DNA from 3 places in the Salinicola sp. LHM genome. Region 2 is predicted to be linked to each of the others. Evidence: predicted binding sites of a transcription regulator. Region 2 holds the regulator's gene; each other region holds the start of a gene.
What was found. Region 2 encodes FNR, which switches genes on or off when oxygen is low (the NO sensors DNR and NnrR bind a similar motif). Its sites were predicted from a motif close to TTGATNTANATCAA; they were not measured.
Positions count from the first base shown of each region.

Region 1: a site for FNR is predicted at 5,146-5,159, ahead of R5R73_RS11740 (Hsp20/alpha crystallin family protein). Genes of this name have one in related genera too.
Region 3: a site for FNR is predicted at 3,398-3,411, ahead of kdgD (5-dehydro-4-deoxyglucarate dehydratase). Genes of this name have one in related genera too.

Region 1 covers NZ_CP140261.1:2,558,905-2,566,456, forward strand. Annotated here, with positions in the region: gene R5R73_RS11725 (HlyD family secretion protein) at 1-700, shown strand, start outside; gene rbbA (ribosome-associated ATPase/putative transporter RbbA) at 664-3,468, shown strand; gene R5R73_RS11735 (ABC transporter permease) at 3,470-4,585, shown strand; gene R5R73_RS11740 (Hsp20/alpha crystallin family protein) at 4,651-5,067, opposite strand; gene R5R73_RS11745 (NAD(P)-dependent alcohol dehydrogenase) at 5,383-6,456, shown strand; gene glgP (alpha-glucan family phosphorylase) at 6,699-7,552, opposite strand, start outside.
Region 2 covers NZ_CP140261.1:3,926,764-3,934,315, reverse strand. Annotated here, with positions in the region: gene R5R73_RS17915 (malate synthase G) at 1-741, shown strand, start outside; gene R5R73_RS17910 (PaaI family thioesterase) at 1,086-1,502, shown strand; gene R5R73_RS17905 (DUF423 domain-containing protein) at 1,531-1,917, opposite strand; gene R5R73_RS17900 (alanine/glycine:cation symporter family protein) at 2,107-3,603, shown strand; gene thiS (sulfur carrier protein ThiS) at 3,672-3,872, shown strand; gene R5R73_RS17890 (thiazole synthase) at 3,904-4,701, shown strand; gene trmB (tRNA (guanosine(46)-N7)-methyltransferase TrmB) at 4,777-5,505, shown strand; gene fnr (fumarate/nitrate reduction transcriptional regulator Fnr) at 5,563-6,369, opposite strand; gene R5R73_RS17875 (MFS transporter) at 6,665-7,552, shown strand, end outside.
Region 3 covers NZ_CP140261.1:148,821-156,372, forward strand. Annotated here, with positions in the region: gene R5R73_RS00675 (amidohydrolase family protein) at 1-134, shown strand, start outside; gene R5R73_RS00680 (SLC13 family permease) at 225-1,526, shown strand; gene R5R73_RS00685 (amidase) at 1,704-3,188, opposite strand; gene kdgD (5-dehydro-4-deoxyglucarate dehydratase) at 3,515-4,432, shown strand; gene R5R73_RS00695 (enolase C-terminal domain-like protein) at 4,547-5,902, shown strand; gene R5R73_RS00700 (aldehyde dehydrogenase (NADP(+))) at 6,063-7,552, shown strand, end outside.

The sequences.
Region 1 (7,552 bases), 1.4 Mb from region 2:
TCAGCGTGAAGCCGAGCTCGACGCCGCCCGGAAACGCTTCGAGCGCTCCAGTGCGCTGCTGCAGCGCCACGTGATCTCGTATCAGCAAGTGGACGACGACCGCGCAACGATGCAGAGCGCCCGCGCCGCGCTGTCGGCCTCCCAGGCGGAGGTGGCGGCGGCCCAGGCCAGCGTGGCAGCGGCCCGCTCCCAGGTGATCGAAGCCCAATCGGCGATCGACGCCGCCCAGGCCAATGTCGAGCGCGTCCAGTCGGACATCGAGGACAGCCTGCTGCGCTCCGACCGGCTGGCCCGGGTGCAGTATCGCGTGAGCGAGCCCGGCGAAGTGCTGGCGGCCGGCGGCAAGGTGCTCAACCTGATCGACCTGACCGACGTCTACATGACGTTCTTCCTGCCTACCAGCCAGGCCGGGCGGGTCGCGCTGGGCGACGACGCCCACCTGATCCTGGATGCGCTGCCCAACTACGTGCTGCCGGCCCGGATCAGCTTCGTCTCCAGCGAAGCGCAGTTCACCCCCAAGACGGTGGAGACCGAAAGCGAACGGGAAAAGCTGATGTTTCGCATCCGCGCCCGTATCGACGCCGATCTACTGCGCGAGCACATCCGCCAAGTGAAGACAGGGTTGCCCGGCGAAGCCTACCTGAAGCTGGATCCGGCTGCCGAATGGCCGGAAGCACTGCGCGTGAACGTCTCCCGATGAGCGCCGACGCGGTCGCGACGCTGTCGGGGGTCAGCCTGCGTTACGGCAAGCGTACGGCCCTCCAGGAGCTGACGCTCGACATTCCCGCCCGCCGCATGGTGGGCCTGATCGGGCCGGACGGGGTCGGCAAGTCCAGCCTGCTGGCGCTGATCGCCGGCGCCAGGCGAATCCAGTCGGGGCAGATCCAGGTGCTTGGCGCGAACATGGCCAGCGCCACCCAGCGCCGCGTGACCGGCCCGCGCATCGCCTACATGCCCCAGGGTCTGGGCAGGAATCTCTATCCCACGCTCAGCGTGCGCGAGAACCTCGAGTTCTTCGCCCGGCTGTTCGGCCAGGATGCCGAGGAGCGCGAGCGGCGTATCCACGACCTGACGACCAGTACCGGACTGGAGAAATTCACCGAGCGTCCGGCGGGCAAGCTCTCCGGCGGCATGAAGCAGAAGCTGGGGCTCTGCTGCGCGCTGATCCACGACCCTGACCTGCTGATTCTCGACGAGCCCACCACCGGGGTCGATCCGCTGTCACGCAGCCAGTTCTGGGAACTGATCGCCCGGATACGCCATCAGCAGGCCCGGACGAGCGTGATCGTCGCCACCGCGTACATGGACGAGGCCTCGGCCTTCGACTGGCTGATCGCGATGGATGCCGGCAAGGTGCTCGACCAGGGCGCCCCCGCGACGCTGCTCGAACGGACGGGATGCGATTCGCTGGAGGCCGCCTTCGTCCAGCTGTTGCCCGCCGAGAAGCGGTCGGGACATACCGATCTCGAGATCCCGCCCCGCAAGGCCCACGACGAGGTGGCGATCGAAGCGCACGGTCTGACCAAGCGCTTCGGCGACTTCACCGCCGTGGATCATGTCGACTTCCGTATCGAACGCGGGGAGATCTTCGGCTTCCTGGGTTCCAACGGTTGCGGCAAGACCACCACCATGAAGATGCTGACGGGCCTTCTGCCCTTCGACGAGGGGCAGGCGCGGCTGTTCGGACAGCTGGTCGCCCCCGAGCATATCGAAACCCGGCGCCGGGTCGGCTACATGTCGCAGGCGTTCTCGCTCTACAACGAGCTGACGGTGCGCCAGAACATCGACCTGCACGCGCGGCTGTTTCGTCTTTCGCCACAGCGACACGCCACCCGTCGCCGGCAACTGCTGGCACAGTTCGATCTGCAGGGCGTCGAGGGGCAACTGCCGGGCAGCCTGCCTCTGGGTATCCGCCAGCGTCTCTCCCTGGCCGTGGCCATGCTGCACGAACCGGAAATCCTGATCCTCGACGAGCCCACTTCCGGAGTCGATCCGGTGGCCCGTGATCGCTTCTGGGAGCTGCTGGTGCGGATGTCGCGCGAAGATGGCGTCACGATCTTCATCTCCACCCATTTCATGAACGAAGCGCTGCGCTGCGACCGCATTTCGCTGATGCACGCCGGCAAGGTACTCGACAGCGGCACGCCCCGGGCATTGATGGCCAGGCGCGGGCACGACAATCTGGAAGCGACCTTCATCGACTATCTCAAGGACGCCAGCGAGCTCAAGGGCACCAGCGAATTCAAAGGCACCAACGAATTCAAAGACGCCAGCGAGGCGGCGGCTCCCCCGGCGACACACGAGAGCATCGCCGTCGCAGCCGCAGCGGTAAAGGGCGCTCCCCCTCGTTTCAGCTGGCGTCGGCTGTCGAGCTACGCCCGGCGCGAGGGCATGGAAGTGCGGCGCGACCCGATCCGCGCCACCCTGGCCCTGGCAGGCACCCTGATTCTGATGTTCATCATGGGGTACGGCATCAACATGGATGTCGAGGACCTCTCCTTCGCGGTGCTCGATCGCGACCGGACCACCACCAGTGACGACTACGTCCTCAACCTTTCGGGCTCGCGCTATTTCAAGGAGAAGGCGCCCCTGCAGAGCTACGAAGAGATGGACGAGCGCCTGCGCCGAGGCGAGATCAGTCTCGCGGTGGAGATTCCGCCCGGGTTCGGACGTGATCTCAAGCGTGGCGCCTCGCCACAGGTCGCATTCTGGGTCGATGGCGCGATGCCGAGCCGGGCCCAGACCATCATCGGTTATGTGCAGGGGATCCATGCCACCTATCTGCAGCAACTGGCCCAGGCCTCCGGCAGCGACGACAGCCGGCCGGTCGGGGTCGCCCTGCGCTACCGTTACAACCCGGACGTGCGAAGCCTGCCGGCGATGGTGCCGGCGATGATTCCGCTGCTATTGATGATGATTCCGGCCATGCTCACCGCCCTTGGCGTCGTCAGGGAGAAGGAGCTGGGTTCGATCACCAACTTCTACGTCACCCCGGTCACCCGCCTGGAGTTCCTGCTCGGCAAGCAGCTGCCTTACGTGGTCATGGGAATGCTCAACTTCTTCCTGCTGGTATTGCTCTCGGTCTTCGTCTTCGGCGTGCCGCTCAAGGGCAGCCTGGCGATGCTCAGCGTGGCGGCCCTGCTCTATGTGTTCTGCGCCACCGGCTTCGGGTTGCTGGTTTCGGCACTGTTCAACAGCCAGATCGCCGCCGTGTTTGGCACGGCCATCGGCACCGTCGTTCCGGCAATCCAGTTTTCGGGCCTGCTGTATCCCGTCTCCGCCCTGGAAGGTGCTTCCGCGGTGATCGGGCATCTCTACCCGACCAGCCACTTCCTCATCATCACTCGCGGCATTTTCTCCAAGGCGCTCGGCGCCGCCGAGCTATGGCCGAGTTTCCTGGCGCTGCTGGTCACGTCTCCGCTGCTGTTGCTGGCCAGCGTGGCCGGCCTGAAGAAGCAGGAAAAATGAGTTGAGTACGCTCTCGAACATCCTGCAACTGGGCATCAAGGAGCTGCGCACCCTGGCCCGCGATCCGGCGATGCTCCTGCTGATCGCCTACACCTTCACGCTGAGCGTCTACTCCAGCGCCAACGGCATTCCGGAAACGCCCCACCGGGCCAGTATCGCGGTGGTCGACGAGGATCGCTCGCCCATCACGCAACGCATCATCGACGCCTTTCAGCTGCCCTACTTCCTCGAGCCAGTGCTGACCGACCATGCCGACATGGACATCGGCATGGACAAGGGGCGCTATACCTTCACCCTCGACTTTCCGCCCGACTTCCAGCATGACCTGCTGCGCGGCCGGCAGCCCTCGATCCAGTTGAATGTCGATGCCACCCAGATCAGCCAGGCCTTCACCGGCGCCGGACACATCCAGCAGATCATCGACGACGAGGTCGCGTCATTCCTGCAGCACAGCGACATGCCATCGGCACATCCTGTGCAGGCGGTGATTCGTACCCGATACAACCCCAACCTCATCCAATCCTGGTTCGGCGCCGTCAACGAGGTCATCAACCAGATCACCATGCTGTCGATCATCCTGACCGGCGCGGCACTCATCCGCGAGCGCGAACACGGCACTATCGAGCATTTGCTGGTCATGCCGGTGACGCCGTTCGAGATCATGGCGGCCAAGGTATGGTCGATGGGGCTGGTGGTGCTGGTCGCCGCGCTCCTGTCGCTGCGCTTCGTCGTCGGTGGCTGGCTGGGCGTACCGCTGCAAGGCTCGATGACGCTATTTCTGATCGGCGCGATACTGCACCTGTTCGCCACCACCTCGATGGGCATCTTCTTCGGTACCGTCTCCCGCTCGATGCCGCAGTTGGGACTGCTGATCATCCTGACGCTGATTCCGCTACGGGTTCTTTCAGGCGGCATGACCCCGCGAGAGAGCATGCCGGAGGTGGTGCAGAACCTCATGCTGCTGACGCCGACCACCCACTTCGTGGCGTTCGGGCAGAACATTCTGTTCCGTGATGCCGGCCTGGCAACCGTCTGGCCGCAACTGCTGGCGCTGACCCTGATCGGTATGGCCTTTTTCCTCGTCGCCCTGCTCCGACTGCGGCGCTCGCTTGCCTGAAACCATAAAAAAAGCCGCATCGTCTGCTCGACGATGCGGCAATCCTGCGCTTTAGAGCTTCCTGCTCATTCCGCCTTCACTGTGATCTTCTTGGCCGGGGCGATTTCCGCCTTCGGCACATGAATGGTCAACATGCCGTCCTTGCCCTTGGCGCTGATTCGCTCCTCGATGACATCGGATGGCAGCGAGAAACTCCGCGAAAAGCGACCAAAGCTGGTTTCGATCAGATGGCGTTTGGTGTCCTTACTCTCTTTCGTGTCGTGCCGTTCGCCCCTGAGCGTTAGCACATTATTCTGTACGGTGATCTCGACATGCTTGCTGTCGATTCCCGCCAGTTCCGCCGTAATGAGGTATTCCTTTTCCGTCTCGCTGATATTCACCGTCGGCGCCCAGACATCGCGAGATGTCGCCGGACGGTTGCGGTTGTAGCGATCGAAGAAGGCTTCCATTTCGTGGAAAGGATTCCAGGTGGTGAGTTCCATGGCCTGTGCGCTCCCTGTTCAAGACGATGACAATGGCCGAAGCCGGGTATCAGTGTGTACCGCCGCACGAATCCAAGCTTGACCTGGGTCAAGGTTCCTGAAGAAAGCGAGCCGATCGCTTCGCCTGTAACATCTTCCGCGGCCGATGAATCCGCAAATAGTTGATATCCATCGGTAAAGATCGCTTCGATCCCATCGTTTCCTTTCGACCTGCTCAAGCTTGATCTGAATCAAGCCGCTGTCTGCAATCCGGCGGATACTGACTTCGTCACCATGGTCATTACCGATAGCGTCCACCAGACGAAGGAGATACCCATGTCCACGATGAAAGCTGCCATCTATGTCGAGCCCGGTCGCATCGAGCTGACCGAAAAGCCGATACCCCCCATCGGCCCCAATGACGCCTTACTGCGCATCACGACCACCACCATCTGCGGTACCGACGTGCACATCATGAAGGGCGAATATCCGGTCAAACCCGGACTGACCATCGGCCATGAGCCGGTAGGCACCATCGTGGAGCTGGGCGACAACGTGCGCGGCTATCACGTGGGGCAGCGGGTGATTGCCGGCGCGATCTGCCCCGGCTTTACCTCCTACGCCTGCCAGGACGGCCATCCGGCCCAGGATGGTGGCTGCCAGGGCCATGGCTACAAGCCGATGGGCGGCTGGCGTTTCGGCAACACCATCGACGGGGTGCAGGCCGAATACGCGCTGGTGCCCGATGCCCAGGCCAACTTGGCCCCGATCCCGGATGGGCTCAGCGACGAACAGGTGCTGATGTGTCCCGACATCATGTCGACCGGCTTCGTCGGGGCCGAAAGCGCCAATATCGGCATCGGTGATACCGTCGCGATCTTCGCCCAGGGCCCGATCGGACTCTGCGCCACTGCCGGCGCCCGGCTGCGCGGCGCCAGCTGCATCATCGTCGTCGACGGTATCGATCAGCGGCTGGATATCTCTCGCCACATGGGCGCCGACATCACCTTGAATTTCCATCAGGTCGATGTCGTCAGCGAAATCCTTCGCCTGACCGGCGGTCGTGGCGTCGATGCCGCCATCGAGGCGCTGGGCACCCAGACCACCTTCGAGGCTGCCCTGCGGGTGCTCAAGCCCGGCGGCACGCTCTCCAGTCTCGGCGTCTATTCCGGGGATCTGACCATACCGCTCGACGCCTTCTGCGCCGGTCTCGGCGATCATCGCATCGTCACGTCCCTGTGCCCGGGCGGGAAGGAGCGCATGCGCCGGCTGCTCGACATCGTCAAGGCCGGCCGGATCGATACGGCCTCGCTGGTCACGCACCGCTATGCCCTGGACGATATCGTCGAGGCCTACGACCTGTTCGCGCACCAGCGTGACGGCGTGTTGAAGGTCGCCATCACTCCGTGACGTGCAGCGGCAGACGATCGTCCGCGAAGGCCCGGCTCTATCGCAACGCCATCAAGCGATGAGCCGGGCATTTCATCGCTTCTTTTCTACCCGAATTCCCTAGGTTTTGTCTGAAGAGTCGTCGAGCGAAGGTCAGACAAGGCAAAAATCGGTGAAAAGACGGAGTTTACGCGGTGTAAATGAGTACTTTGAGCCGATTTTTAACGCCGTATGGCCGAGCGCAGGCAGTTTTCAGACAAAGCCTAGCCGCCCTGCCACAGAATCCGGGGGTCTTCGAGAATACTGAGCAGGTCGATGGGGGCGGGGCGCAGCCGCACGGTAAAATCGGTCACCGGCCGGTGACTGGTGATCCGGGTTTCGTAGATCGCCTCGCCGCTGCGAGAAAAGTCCACGTTCTGGATCATCGGCTGACAAATCGCGGCTCTTCCACTGACGCCATCGGCATAGAGCTCGACCAGAAGCGCCTCCGGAGTGAGCTTGCCCAGCGAGACGCGCGCCCGGAATCGATGCTGATGGCCATCGCTTTCCGTCTCCACCGATTCGAAGGCGACTTCGGACCAGTGCCGATCCAGTTGTCGGCGACGATTCACGATCCGGCGTCCCCGGGCGCCGTCATCGGCTACGCGGCCATGCCAGGCTTCGGCCAGGGGAATGTAGTACTGCTCCACATACTGGGAAAGCGATCGGTTGGTGGAATACAGCGGCGTCAGCCGTGCCATGCTTTCGCGCATGCGTGCCACCCAGCCCACCGGGATATCCGCTTCGTTGCGGGCATAGAAGGCGGGCAGCACCTCGTGCTCGAGCAGGTGATAGAGCGCTTCGGCCTCCTGGGCATCGTAGCCGGGGTCGTCCGCGTGCTCGCGACCATCGCCCAACGCCCATCCCACCTCGGGGGCATAGGCTTCGGCCCACCAGCCATCCAGCTCGGAAAGATTGAGCCCCCCGTTGACCAATACCTTCATGCCGCTGGTGCCGCAGGCTTCCCACGGGCGCCGCGGGGTATTGAGCCACACGTCGACGCCCTGGACCAGCTGTTCGGTGAGCTGCATGTTGTAGTCGGCCAGGAACACCACCCGATGGCCGACATTCTCCTCTC
Region 2 (7,552 bases):
GGCGACATGAAAGGCAGCAAGTGGATCGCCGCCTACGAGCGCAGCAATGTGCAGATCGGGCTGGCCTGCGGCCTGCGCGGAAGGGCGCAGATCGGCAAGGGCATGTGGGCAATGCCGGATCTGATGGCGGCGATGCTCGAGCAGAAAGTGGGGCACCCCAAGGCCGGCGCCAATACCGCCTGGGTGCCGTCACCGACGGCGGCGGTACTGCACGCGCTGCACTATCACCAGATCGATGTGGGGGCGATTCAGCGCGACCTGGAGGCACAGGGTGAAACCGACCTGCTCGATGACCTGCTGACCGTGCCGGTCGATCCCAAGGCCGCCTGGAGCGCCGACGAGATCCAGCAGGAGCTCGACAACAACTGTCAGGGCATTCTCGGCTACGTGGTGCGCTGGGTCGAACATGGCGTCGGCTGTTCCAAGGTGCCGGATATCCACGACGTCGGACTGATGGAAGACCGCGCCACGCTGCGTATCTCCAGCCAGCACATCGCCAACTGGCTGCACCACGGCATCGTCGATGAAGCGCAGGTGCGCGAGACGCTGGAGCGCATGGCCAAGGTGGTGGACGAACAAAACGCCGGCGACCCGGGCTACACGCCGATGACTTCGCATCTGGCCGACTCCACCGCCTTCCAGGCCGCTTCGGACCTGATCTTCAAGGGACGCGAGCAGCCCTCCGGCTACACCGAGCCGTTGCTGCACCACTGGCGCGCCGTGGATAAGGCGAAACACTAGACTTCGAGCTACGAGCTACGAGCTACGAGCTACGAGCTACGAGCTACGAGCTACGAGCTACGAGCTACGGGTTACGAGCTACGGGTTACGACTGCGCCGGCTTCGGGGCGTTAAACAGCAACTGGGCCAGCGACTGATGTCGCTGGTCCTTTCCTTCGCTACAAGCACATGCTGACTTTCGCGGCTCGCGGCTCGCGGCTCGCGGCTCGCGGCTCGCGGCTCGCGGCTCGCGGCTCGCAGTTTTCCCTCTGTGACTCGCTGGTGGCTTGCGCTATCTTGACGGCAGCGCTGTTTCCCCGTCGAATCCTGTGCCGCCTGTCGCGCCGCCGTCCAGGGAGAGTCCGATGACCGTAATGACCGCCGCCGAAATCGAGGATTTCCTCGATGACGTCTTTCCCCAGCGTCAGGGCACTATCGAGGCCGTGGATCACATGCGGGCGACCATGAGCCTGGCGATCGAGGACGAGCATCTGCGCCCCGGCGCCTGTGTTTCCGGTCCGTCGATGGTCAATCTGGCCGATGTCTGTCTCTATGTGGCGATTCTGGCCCAGATCGGGCCGGAGGCGATGGCGGTGACCAGCAATCTCAACTGCCATTTTCTGCGGCGTGCGCGCAGCGACCGGGATCTGATCGCCAACGCACGCATTCTCAAGCTCGGCCAGCGCCTCGCGGTAGGCGAGGTCCAGCTCTTTTCCACCGGCGACGACGAGCCCGTGGCGCTGGTCACCGCGACCTACGTGCTGCCGGATCGGGATGATTGAAGCGCTGGCCCATGGAAGACGCCTCGATCTACGCCGTAGCCGGTCGCTGACGCCAGGCGCTCCACGCCAGCACCAGCCAGCCCGCCATCAATAGCAAACCGCCGAAGGGCGTGACGATTCCCAGCGGTTTCGTGCCGCTGAGCACGAGCGCATAGAGCGAGCCGCTGAACAGCACCATTCCCGCGAACCAGAGTCCGACGGCCAGCATCTGCCCTCGCAGGGCGCGTTGCCCCTGCCAGGCGAGAACGGCCATGACGGCCAGCGTGTGCCAGGCCTGGTAGCGTACGGCGGTATGGAAGACTTCGAGATTGCGCGGAGAGAGCGTATTGCTCAGCGCATGTGCGCCAAAGGCGCCAGCGGCGACGACGATGAAGCCGCTCAAGGCAGCGAAACTCCATGCCCACTTTTGATGCATGTTGCGACTCCTTGGTGGCGACTATGCTTTAGGGATGTTGGCGTCCGGCGCGGCCGTGCGTGAAGCGTCAGCCATCCCTAGGGGCCTCAGCCGCAGAATTGACGCCCGCTAGTCTAGCGCGTAAAAAGCCGCCTCGGCAGCCGCCCTGCAGCGCTTGCGACATCATCGTTATCCATAAGGATCTCCGAAATGGAATTCATCAACACGCTTCACGACGCGGTCTACGCGATCATGACTCCGATCAGCGAATTCGTCTGGACCTATATTCTGCTTTATCTGCTGCTGGGTGCCGGGCTTCTGTTCACTGTGCTCACGCGCTTCATGCAGTTCCGGCTGTTCGGTCACATGGCTCGCGTCACCTTCAACAGCCGCGGTTCCGGCAGTGGCGTCAGCGGCTTTCAGGCCTTCGCGACCTCGCTGGCGGCCCGGGTCGGCACCGGTAATCTGGCAGGCGTGGCGATCGCACTGTGGGTTGGCGGTCCCGGGGCGATCTTCTGGATGTGGATGACGGCACTGGTCGGCTTCGCGACCTCGTTCATCGAGTCGACGCTGGCCCAGACCTACAAGAAGCGCAACGAGGACGGCGTCTTCCGCGGCGGCCCCGCTTACTACATCGAACGGGCGCTGGGGCAGCGCTGGATGAGCGTGCTGTTCGCGATCTTCCTGCTGATCGCCTATGGCCTGGCCTTCAACGGCGCGCAGTCCAACACCATCGCGCAGGGCCTGTCCCAGGCATTCTCGATCCCCAACTGGGTGACCGGCGTCGCGCTGGTGATCATCACTGCGCTGGTGATCTACGGCGGGCTCAAGTCCGTGGCGCGCACCGCCGAGAAGATCGTGCCGATCATGGCCATCGGGTACTTCCTGGTGGCGCTGTACGTGCTGGTGGTGAACATCGGCGAAGTGCCCGCCATGCTGGAACTGATCGTCAAGAGCGCCTTCGGCTATGGCCCGGCAGTGGGCGGCGCTGTCGGCTACACCATCAAGATCGCGATGGAAAACGGCATCAAGCGTGGCCTGTTCTCCAACGAGGCGGGCATGGGCTCGGCGCCCAACGCCGCCGCCCAGGCCGACGTCAAGCATCCGGCGGCGCAGGGGCTGGTGCAGTCCTTCGGCGTATTCATCGATACCCTGGTGATCTGCAGCTGCACGGCGGTGGTGATTCTGCTCTCCGGCGTCTACGAGCGCCTGATGAGCACCTCGCCGGGCCAGGACATCGTCGGCATCCAGTTGACCCAGGACGCGATGGTCGATCACCTTGGCAGCTTCGGCGAGATCTTCATCGCGATCGCCATCTTCCTGTTCGCGTTCACCTCGATCATCGCCAACTTTTCCTACTCGCAGATCAATATCGAATATCTGTTCCGGGGCCGTGCCAAGGCCGCCGTCTCGGTCCTGCGAATTGCGGTGCTGGCGATGGTGATGATCGGTTCCGTGGCGCAGCTGCAGTTCGTGTGGGATTTCGCCGATCTCGCCATGGGGCTGATGGCCACGACCAACCTCATCGCGATTCTGCTGCTGTGCCCGATCGCGCTGCGCGTGCTCAAGGATTACGAGCGTCAGCGCAAGGCGGGCGTGCATGAGCCGACGTTCGATCCCAAGCAGGTGCTGAAGCGCCCCGAACAGGTCGACGCCGACGTCTGGCCTGCACGCGAAAGCACCGACCGAGTCGCGCGCGACGCCTGACCGGGATGCCTGCTTCTCCTCGAGGCGCTACAATGCGCCTCCTCGAGATCTGCTTCAGGGAGGCCGCCATGCAGATTCAGCTCAACGGTGAACCCCGCCAGCTCGATGGCGAGCAGACGCTGGCCCAGCTGGTCGATACGCTCGGCCTGACGGGGCGGCGCATCGCCATCGAAGTCAACGAAGAGATCGTGCCACGCAGCCTGCACGCGCAGACACGCCTGAACGACGGCGACAGCGTGGAGATCGTGCATGCCATCGGCGGGGGTTGATCCCTGCCAGATCCATGACCAGGAGTCATTCATGTCTCAGCTGATCCAGGACACCCCGCTGATCGTGGCCGGACGCCGCTTTGCGTCTCGATTGCTGGTCGGTACCGGTAAATACCGCGACTTCGACGAAACCGCCGCGGCCATCGAGGCCAGCGCTGCCGATGTGGTGACGTTCGCGGTCCGCCGGACCAACCTGGGCCAGAACCCGGACGAGCCCAACCTGCTCGATGCGATATCGCCTTCGCGCTACACGCTGCTGCCCAACACCGCCGGCTGCTACACCGCCAAGGACGCCGTGCGGACCTGCAAGCTCGCCCGCGAACTGCTCGACGGCCACAACCTGGTCAAGCTCGAAGTGCTGGGCGACGAGAAGACGCTCTATCCCAACGTGGTCGAGACGCTGGCTGCCGCCGAGACCCTGGTCAACGACGGCTTCGACGTGATGGTCTACACCAGCGACGATCCGATCGTGGCCAAGGAACTGGAGAAGCGCGGCTGCTGCGCGGTGATGCCGCTGGGGTCGCTGATCGGCTCCGGCAACGGCCTGCTCAATCCGGCGACGCTGGCACTCATCATCGAGCACGCTGAGGTGCCGGTGCTGGTCGATGCCGGCATCGGCACGGCTTCCGACGCGGCGCTGGCGATGGAGATGGGCTGCGATGGCGTGCTGATGAACTCCGCCATCGCCCACGCCAAACATCCGGTGATGATGGCTCACGCCATGCGCAAGGCGATCGAAGCCGGGCGCGAAGCGTTTCTCGCCGAACGCATGCCGCGCCGCCAGAGCGCCAGCCCTTCTTCGCCGTTCGCCGGGCGGATCAACGCCTGAGCCTTCCGGTCGACTCCCGTAGGGCCGCTGCCAGCCAGCGGCCATTCCCTTTACTTGCCCTGTTGACTCCTCCGCATGACTGACAAGACGACGCCCGATACCCAATCCCCCGCCGAAGAGGCGCCCGTGCGCCGTGGCATCAAGAGTTACGTGCTGCGCGCCGGACGCATGACGGCGGCGCAGGAGCGTGGCCTGAAGGAGATCTGGCCCAAGTGGGGGCTGACGCTGGCCGACGGCCGCCAGAATCTCGAGCAGCTGTTCGGCCGCAAGGCGCCCTGCGTGGTGGAGATCGGCTTCGGCATGGGCAAGTCGCTGGTCGAGCAGGCCGAGACGCATCCCGAGACGGACTTCATCGGCATCGAGGTCCACGCGCCCGGCGTGGGCAAGCTGCTCGACGAGGCCGACAAGCGCGGGCTCACCAACCTCCGCGTCTATCGCGAGGACGCGCTCGCTGTGCTGGCGGACTGCCTGCCGGAAGCGAGCATCGACACGCTGCAGCTCTTCTTCCCCGACCCGTGGCCCAAGAAGAAACATCACAAGCGGCGTATCGTGCAGTTGCCGTTCGTCGAGCTGGTGCGTTCCCGCCTCGAGCCGGGCGGCAAGCTGCACATGGCGACCGACTGGCAGGCCTACGCCGAGTTCATGGCGGAGGTGATAGCCGAGGCGCCGGGATTCGTCAACACCGCGCCGGCCGAGACGGCGCCGTTCGTCGAACGCCCCGATTTCCGCCCGCTGACCAAGTTCGAACAGCGCGGCGAGCGCCTGGGTCACGGCGTCTGGGATCTCATCTACCGGCGCGTTTGAGAGGCGGCAGTTGCTCGCGAACGGACTCCGTTTCGGTCATGTCGATGCAACGTTTCTTCATACCGAGGCGTCAAGGCTTGATACCGAGGCGTCAAGGCTTGCCTGCGTGCGGACCTGATCGAGTTGACACCCCTGCGTTTCGGCAAGGGTGTTGAGTGCTTCGAGATCGAGAATATGTATCTCGCGGCCCTGGATCGCCATCAGTTGCTGCTGCTGGAAGCGACCCAGGATGCGGCTGACGGTTTCCACGGCAAGACCGAGGTAGTTGCCGATATCGGTACGCGTCATCGGCAGGCGGAAGCTGTACGGTGAATAGCCGCAGCGTTGAAAGCGCATGGCGAGATTGATGAAGAAGCTTGCCAGGCGTTCATCGGCGATTTTGCGCGATAAAAGACGCATCATGCGGCGATCATCGCTCATCTCCTTGCTCATGCTGCGTAACAGCTGCAGGCGAAGCTGCGGGATGTGTTCGGCAAGGCTATCGAGATGATCGAAGGGGATCTCGCACACCGATGTTCTCTCGAGCGCGATAACATAGCCCGGATGCCGCTGTTCATTGATGCTGTCGAGGCCGACCAACTCACTGGGCAGGTAGAAATGGGTGACCTGCTCTTCGCCATTCTGATCGAGCGTCACCTGCTTGAGGCTACCGGAGCGAACGGCAAACACGCTGGAAAAGGAACTGCCTTGGCAGAATAGCGCTTCGCCCTTCTTGAGCGGCGCGCGGCGGCGAATGATGGCGTTGAACTGGTCCATGTCCTGGACATCCAGCGCCAGCGGTAAACACAGTGCGCTCAAGCTGCAGGTCTGGCAGCAGGTACGATGGAAGCGGGTGTATTTCGATCCGATGCTGGGAATGGGCATGACATGACTCCCGGAGACGATTCGCGGATCAGCATGGCGTGGCGGCAGTAAGGAAACGCAGCATAACATGCCTGCTTCTGCGGCCGATATGACGAGGCCTGCCAGCGTAGCGTGTCAACCGCTTTACTGACCGTCGCTGTTCGTCGGTATCTTCTAGATCTTATGGCTAGCCCTGGCCCTACGTTTACCAACGTAAAGTATTTTTACAAAAATTGACCTGAGTCAAAAAGGCCGCCGTCCTCAGACGAGAAAGTAGTCCCTGTCAGCCTCGCTTGGCATAAGGGGAACTATCGTGATGACTTCCGTGGCATTGCCCCACCGTGACCGACAGCGCGCGCTGGGGCTCTCGACCCTGGCCTTCACGCTGTGCTTCGCGGTGTGGACAATCTTCTCGATCATTGGCCTGCGTATCAAGCAGGAGCTGGGGTTGTCCGACACGCAACTGGGCCTGTTGATGGCAACGCCGGTGCTGACCGGTTCGATCAGCCGGTTGCTGCTCGGTATCTGGACCGACCGCTTCGGCGGGCGCTGGGTGTTTGGACTGGTGATGCTGACCTCCGCCGCCTGCGTCTACCTGCTTACCTTTACTTCCAGCTACGCCATGCTGTTGCTGGCAGCGCTGGGGGTGGGGCTGGCCGGCGGTTCGTTCATCGTCGGCGTGGCCTATGTATCGGCGTGGTTTCCCGCCGCGCAGCAAGGCACGGCACTGGGTATCTTCGGCGCCGGCAACGTCGGTGCGGCGGTGACCAACTTCGTCGCACCGTTTTTGCTCGTCGCGCTGGGCTGGCAGACGACGGCACTGATCTACGCCACGGTGCTGGCCGCCATGGGCGTGGCCTTCATCATGCTGGCCAAGAACGATCCGCTGCGCGACGAACGGGCACGGCAGCGGGTGCCGCTGTGCGATCAGCTTGCGCCCCTGGCCGAGCTGCGCGTATGGCGCTTCTCGCTGTACTACTTCTGCACCTTCGGCGGCTTTGTCGCGCTGGCATTGTGGCTGCCGCTGTATCTGATGAACGTCTACGGCCTGAGCCTGACCACGGCGGGGGTCGTTGCCGCGCTGTTCTCGGTGCCGGCCTCGCTGTTTCGCATCCTCGGCGGCTGGCTGGCCGATCGGATCGGTGCGCGGCGGGTGATGTACTGGACGTTCGGCGTGGCCGTGGCCTGCCTGTTTCTGCTCAGC
Region 3 (7,552 bases), 440 kb from region 2:
CGCGGTTCGAAGCCCAGACCGACTACGACGCCCAGTTTTCGCTGATGGAAACGCTGCTGCCGGACGCCGCCGAACGCCGGAAGGTGCTGATCGATAACCCGGCCAGGCTGTTCGGGATCGACCGGGCTGTCTGAAGGTCAGTCGGCCAGGTTTCGTCGAGTAAGGGATCCTCGAAAGGGATCGATTGAAAACCCATAAAGACAAGCGCTACGGGGAACAACGTCATGATGAGTCTTCTGGTGGTGGGAGCGATCGTCGTTTCCATCGTTCTGGGATATCGCACCAGGATCAATATCGGTCTGTTCGCGATTGCCTTCGCCTATCTGATCGGCTGCTTCGGGTTGGGCTTGAGCCCCAAGGAAGTGGTCGTCATGTGGCCGCTGAAGATCTTCTTCATCATTTTTTCGGTGTGCCTGTTCTACAGCTTCGCGATCGTCAACGGCACGCTGGAGAAGCTGGCCGAGCATCTGATGTATCGCTGTCGGCACTTTCCGCACCTGCTGCCCTTTGCCATCTTCCTGGCGGCGGTGGTGATCTCCGCACTGGGGGCCGGCTATTACACCGTGCTGGCGTTCATGGCGCCGATCACGCTGCTGCTGTGTGAGCGCACCCGGCTCAACCTGATCGTCGGCGCCATGGCGGTCAACTACGGCGCATTGGCGGGTGCCAACTTCGTCTCCAGCCAGAGCGGCATCATCTTCCGCACGCTGATGACCAATTCCGGCATTTCCGACGACCAGGCGTTCATCAACAGCTTCGGCATCTTTGCCAGCACCATGATCGTGCCGATCGTCGTTCTCGCTGGCCTGATCCTGTTCAGCCGCAAGCGGGGCGCGGCGATGGTATCGCTGGCGCACATCGAGCGCCCCGGCCCGCTCGATCGCGACCAGCGCGCCACCCTGATCCTGACCCTGCTGATGATGGCTACCGTGCTGTTGCCGCCGATCGCCAGCCTGATGCTGCCCGACAATGGCGTCGTCGCACTCATCGATTCCAAGGTGGATATCGGCCTGATCGCCAGCGTGTTCTCGGTCATCGCGCTGCTGATGAAGCTGGGCGACGAGCGCAAGGCGATCGCTTCGCTGCCGTGGAGCACGATCATCATGATCTGCGGTGTCGGCATGCTGATCTCGGTGGCGATCGAGGCCGGCACCATCGATCTGCTCGGCTCCTGGATCGGCACCAACATTCCGCCAGTCCTGATCCCCGTGGCGTTCGGCATCGCTGCCGCATTCATGTCGCTGTTCGCGAGCACGCTGGGGGTGGTCACGCCGGCACTGTTCCCGCTGGTGCCGTCGCTGGCCGGTACGCTCTCGATCGATCCGATGATCATCTTCATCGCTATCGTCGTCGGCGCGCAGGCCACCTCGATCTCGCCGTTCTCTTCCGGGGGCAGCCTGATCCTCGGCTCCTGCCCGACGGACGAAGCGCGCTCGGGCCTGCTGCCCAAGCTGCTGTTCCGTGCCGCACCGCTCGGCTTCATCGCCGCGCTGGTATTCAACCTGCTGTTGGCGTTCGTGTTCTAGCAAACCGGCGTTGGCTCGGCGGGCCGCCCGGGTATCGACGCCGTTTGGATGCATCGAAGCAGTGGGATCGAAGATGTTGGAATGAGTCGAAGACGTCCGAATGAAAGAAAAGAAGACGTTCGAATGAAAGGATAGAGGCGACGGAATCCCGTCGCCTCTTTTTTTGCCCGTGACCGGCTATTCGCCCAGCGTCGGCGGCAATCTCGCCAGATCGCCACTGGCCGCCTCGAAGGCGCGCGCCAGTTGTAGCACGCCCCAGTCGTCCCGGGGCCGGCCGATCAGTTGAAAGCCCATCGGCAGGCCGGCGTCGTTGAGTCCGGCCGGCAGGCTGATCGTCGGAGCGCCGAGCATCGAGGCGGGAATCACGACTTCCATCCAGCGGTGATAGGTATCCATCGTGCGCCCGGCGATCTCGCGCGGCCAGTGCGTCTCCACATCGAACGGAAAGACCTGGGCGCTGGGCATGGCCAGGTAGTCGAAGCGCTCGAACAGCGCGCTCCAGGCTCGGTAGGCATCGCCACGCTGGACGTTGGCCACGTGGATATCCTGCGCCGAGAGCGCCAGACCGCGTTCGACCTCCCACTGCGCTTCCGGCTTCAAGTGCTCTCGGGTGGCGGGGGCGACGTAGAGCGCCCCCAGGTTGCCGGCGACGGCCCAGTGGCGCAGCGTCGTCCAGCTCTCCCACAGCATCTCGGCGTCGAAGGGCAGATCGATCGCTTCCACCTCGCAGCCCAGCGGGGCGAAGCGGTCCAGCGCCGCTCTGCATTGCGAGAGCACGCCCGCTTCCATCGCCAGATGCCCCCGCCAGTCGCCGAGCCAGCCGATCCGCAACCCGTGAACGTCGCGGTCGAGAGCGCCGGAGACGCTGCTGCCGTCGGGAATCAGCGGCTCCCCCAGCGAGAGCGGGACGCGTGGATCGAAGCCGGACTGCGTGTCGAGCAGGCGGGCCACGTCTTCGACGGTTCGCCCCATCGGGCCGTTGGTGGCGAGCTGTTGACCGAACGGGTCGGCGACGAGACCGGGCACGCGGCCGAACGAAGGGCGAAAGCCGATCACGTGATTGAAGGCGGCGGGGTTTCGCAACGAGCCCATCATGTCGCTGCCGTCGGCGACCGGCAGCATCCGCATGGCGAGCGCTGCCGCCGCGCCACCGCTGGAGCCGCCGGCGGTGCGCGAAGGATCGAAGGCGTTGCGAGTGGCGCCGAATACCGGGTTGTAGGATTGCGAGCCCAGGCCGAATTCCGGCGTATTGGTCTTGCCGATGAAGATCGCGCCGGCTGCACGCATGCGCTCGCTCATCAGGCTGTCCTGCTGGGCGATCTGGCCGGAGAACAGTGGCGAACCCTGGGTCGTCGGGAAGCCTTGGGCGTCGGAGAGATCCTTGATCGCCTGCGGGAAGCCATGCATCCAGCCGCACGACTGCCCCGCAGCGAGTTCGCGATCGGCGAGCTCGGCCTCGGCGAGCAACGGGGCGCGCTCGCGGCGGGAGATGATGGCGTTGACGATAGGGTTCACGGCGTCGATATGATCGAGGTAGGCGGTCATGACCTCGCGACAGGAGACCGATCGATCATGGATGTGCCGCGATAGCCTGGTCGCGTCCCAGGTGACGATCTCGTTCAGCGGCGGTCGGACAGGCGTGCGGTCGGAAGCGTTAGACATCGGCAAAGATCCCGGCAAAAGAGGGTGTCGATCAGCATACCGCAGTGGCGTGGCTGGCACGCCACTGCGGCTTTTCGGGCTCGTCTGCATTCAGGCTCGGCCCCTGGAAGCTGCCGGAAACTCACCCAGCAGACGGGCGTCATCTAGAGGCTCGTGGCTGTAGGGCGGTTGCCACACGAATGCTGCTAAGGTCTAACGGCGCTACCAGTATGATGTATGACAACATTGCAATTAGAATATTGTCCTCTTTCTGTTTGCCCGGTTAGATCAAGCGGTCGAACGATTGCATGGCAGATTGACGTTAATCCACGATGAGGGGAAGCTAGGTGAATTTTTCCAAACAAGCGGTCGTTGCCTCTATCACTGACGGTTTGCTGTCGTTTCCGGTGACTGATTTCGATGCCAACGGCAAGTTCGATGTCGAAAGCTACCGTCGCCGCCTGCTGTGGCTGAAGGAGTATGAAGTTTCCGCCCTTTTCGTGGCTGGCGGCACTGGCGAATTCTTCAACATCACCATCGATGAATACCGCGAAATCGTCAAAGTCGCCGTGGAAACCATCGGTGGGCATGTGCCGGTCATCGCCAGCGCCGGCCAGAGTGCCGAACTCGCCAAGGCGCACGCCAAGGCCGCCCAAGAAGCGGGCGCCGATGGCATTCTGCTGATGCCGCCGTACCTGACCGAGTGCCCGGAATCCGGCATCGTCGAGTACGCCGCCAGCGTCTGCGATTCCACCGACCTCAACGTGATCTACTACAACCGTGCCAACGGCTATCTCACCGTCAATGCCGTTCAGGCATTGGCCGATCGCTGCCCGAACTTGGTCGGCCTGAAAGACGGCAAGGGCGACATGCAGGCGCTCAACATCATCATCAAGACGCTGGGCGATCGCCTCGCCTACGTTGGTGGCGTGCCGACGGCCGAGATCATTGCCGAAGCCTATCTGGCCATTGGCGTCAGCACCTATTCTTCCGCGGTGTTCAACTTCGTGCCGGACATGGCCGTGAAGTTCTACAAGGAGCTGCGCAAGGGCAACAGCGAGTTCGTGCGTCAGGCGACTCGCGAGTTCTTCATTCCGTTCGTCACTATGCGCGATACCCAGAAAGGCTATGCCGTCAGTCTGATCAAGGCCGGTGCCGACCTGGTCGGTTATCCGGGTGGCGACGTGCGTGCGCCGCTGACCATGCCCAACGAGAAAGAGCGGGCCACGCTCAAGCAGTTGATCGAAAAAGCCAACGCGCTCTGAGCCGATTGATGCGCTGATTGACAAGACGGGGCGGTCTCGAGACCGCCCTGGTTATCTCTGGGCGCTGGGCCTCGACTGTGCAGCGCGCGCCCGTATTGCCGACGGAGGATTTCAATGCCGAGTCATGGCACGCCTACCATCACCGATATGCAGGTCATTCCGGTCGCCGGTCGCGACAGCATGTTGCTCAATATCGGTGGTGCACATTCGCCTTACTTCACCCGCAACCTGATCCTCCTCGAAGACAGTGCCGGTAATGTCGGCGTGGGCGAAGCGCCGGGTGGCGAGACGATCCAGCGCTCTCTGGAGCAGGCGCGCCCACTGGTGATCGGCCAGCCCATCGGCAAGCTGCGCTCGATGGTGGCATCGCTGCACTCCGCCGGTCGTGGCGCCGATTTCGAGGATTTCGGCAAGGGTTCCTGGACCTTCGAGCTGCGTGTCAATGCGGTGGCGGCGCTCGAAGCCGCTCTGCTCGATCTGTTTGGCAAGTTCCTCGACGTGCCGGTGGCCGAGTTGCTGGGCGACGGCAAGCAGCGCGATAGCGTCGAGGTGCTGGGCTATCTGTTCTTCATCGGCGATGGTCACGCCACCCCGCTGGGCTATCGTCGTGGTACTGAGCGTCGCGGAACCGAGGACGCCAGCCACGACTGGTACCGCCTGCGCGACGAAGCGGCAATGACGCCGCAGCGTATCGTCGAGCTGGCCGAGGCGGCCCACGATCGCTACGGTTTCAGGGATTTCAAGCTCAAGGGCGGCGCGCTGCCGGGCGAGCAGGAAATCGAAGCGGTCACGGCGTTGCACAATGCGTTTCCCGAGGCGCGAGTGACGATCGATCCCAACGGCGCGTGGTCGTTGAAGGAGGCGATCCGCCTTTGCAAGAACCTGCACGGCGTCATCGCCTATGCCGAGGATCCTTGCGGGGCGGAGCAGGGCTTCTCCGGTCGCGAGATCCTGGCCGAGTTCCGCCATGCCACCGGATTGCCGGTCGCCACCAACATGGTGGCCACCAACTGGCGCGAGATGGCTCATGCACTGATGCTGCGTTCGGTCGACATTCCGCTGGCCGATCCGCACTTCTGGACGCTTTCCGGCGCGGTGCGTGTCTCCCAGCTGTGCCAGGACCATGGCATGACCTGGGGCTCGCACTCCAACAATCACTTCGATATCTCGCTGGCGATGTTCGCCCAGGTCGGGGCGGCGGCCGTCGGCCGCACCACCGCACTGGATACCCACTGGATCTGGCAGGAGGGCGATGCCCGCCTGACGCGCGAGTCGCCGCAGATCGTCGATGGCAAGGTCGCGGTGACCGACGCTCCCGGGCTGGGTATCGAGGTCGACATGGAACAGATCGAGCAGGCCAACGCACTCTATCGCAGCCTGCCGGCCGGTGGTCGCAACGATGCGATGGCAATGCAGTATCTGATCGATGGCTGGCAGTTCGATCCCAAGCGTCCGGCGCTGGTACGTTGAAATGGCCGTGCGGTGGACGCATGTAGTCAGGATTGCTCGGCGGGAACGATCCCGCTCGGTCACGATGTCGAGACACGATGCCAAAGCGGGTGAAAGACAAGTTGCATCCGGCCTAATGCCGGAAGATGAATGAGTATCCACCATCACTGCAGGAGGCAACATGAATCTGACAGGTGAAATGCTGATCGGTCAGCAGGCCGTCAAGGGTAGTCGCGATCCGATCCAGGCGATCAATCCGGCGACCAACGAGCGCTTGGATCCGAGCTATCCCGGTGGCACTCAGACCGAAGTCGATCGCGCCTGCGAACTGGCGTGGAGCGCCTTCGACAGCTATCGCGAAACCTCGCTGGAGGAGCGCGCCACGTTTCTGGAAACCGTTGCCGACGAGATCGAAGCGATCGGTGATGACCTGATCGAGCGTGCCGTGGCCGAGTCCGGCCTGCCGCAGGGTCGTATCCAGGGCGAGCGGGGCCGTACCTGCGGCCAGTTGCGCCTGTTCGCCAAGACCGTGCGCGCCGGCGAGTGGCTCGATGTCCGTATCGACCCGGCGCTGCCGGACCGCCAGCCGATGCCGCGGGTCGACCTGCGTCAGCGCCACATCGCGCTGGGCCCGGTCGTGGTGTTCGGTGCCAGCAACTTCCCGCTGGCGTTCTCCGTCGCCGGTGGCGATACCGCATCGGCGCTGGCCGCCGGCTGCCCGGTGATCGTCAAGGCGCACGGCGCGCATCCGGGCACTAGCGAGCTGGTGGGTCGCGCCATTCAGGCGGCGGTCAAGAAGTGCGGCCTGCCGGAAGGCGTGTTCTCGCTGATGTACGGCTCCGGTCGCGAAGTCGGCACCGCGCTGGTCACCGATCCGCGTATCAAGGCGGCCGGCTTCACCGGTTCGCGCAGTGGCGGCCTGGCGCTGTGGAAGGCGGCGCAGTCGCGTCCCGAGCCGATTCCGTTCTACGCCGAAATGAGCTCCATCAATCCGGTCTTCCCGCTGCCGGCAGCGCTGAAGGCGCGGGGCGAGGAGATGGGCAAGGCGTTCGTCGCTTCGCTCAACATGGGCGCCGGCCAGTTCTGCACCAATCCCGGGCTGGTGATCGCGATCAAGGGCCCGGAGCTTGATGCCTTCGTCAACGCTGCCAGCGAGGCGGTCAAGGGCAGCGCTGCGCAGACCATGCTCACGCCGGGTATCTTCGATGCCTACGAAAATGGCGTCAGTACCCTGGCAGGCAGTGGCAAGGCGAAGGAAGTGGCGCGCGGCCAGAAGGGCGAAGGCCCCAACCAGTGCCAGACCGGCCTGTTCCTGGCTTCAGCCCAGGACTTCCTGAGCAGCGATGCGCTGCAGGAAGAAGTCTTCGGTTCGACGTCGCTGGTCGTGGAATGCGCCGACGCGGCCGAACTCAAGCAGGTGGCCGAGCATCTGGAAGGCCAGTTGACCGCCACGCTGCAGATGGACGATGCCGATCTGGATGCCGCCAGGGCACTGCTGCCGATCCTCGAGCGCAAGGCGGGCCGTATCATGGTCAACGGCTGGCCGACCGGGGTGGAAGTGTGCGATGCCATGGTTCACGGCGGGCCGTTCCCGGCGACTTCCGATTCTCGCACGACATCCGTGGGCACCGCGGCGATCTTCCGCTTCCTGCGCCCGGTCTGCTATCAGGA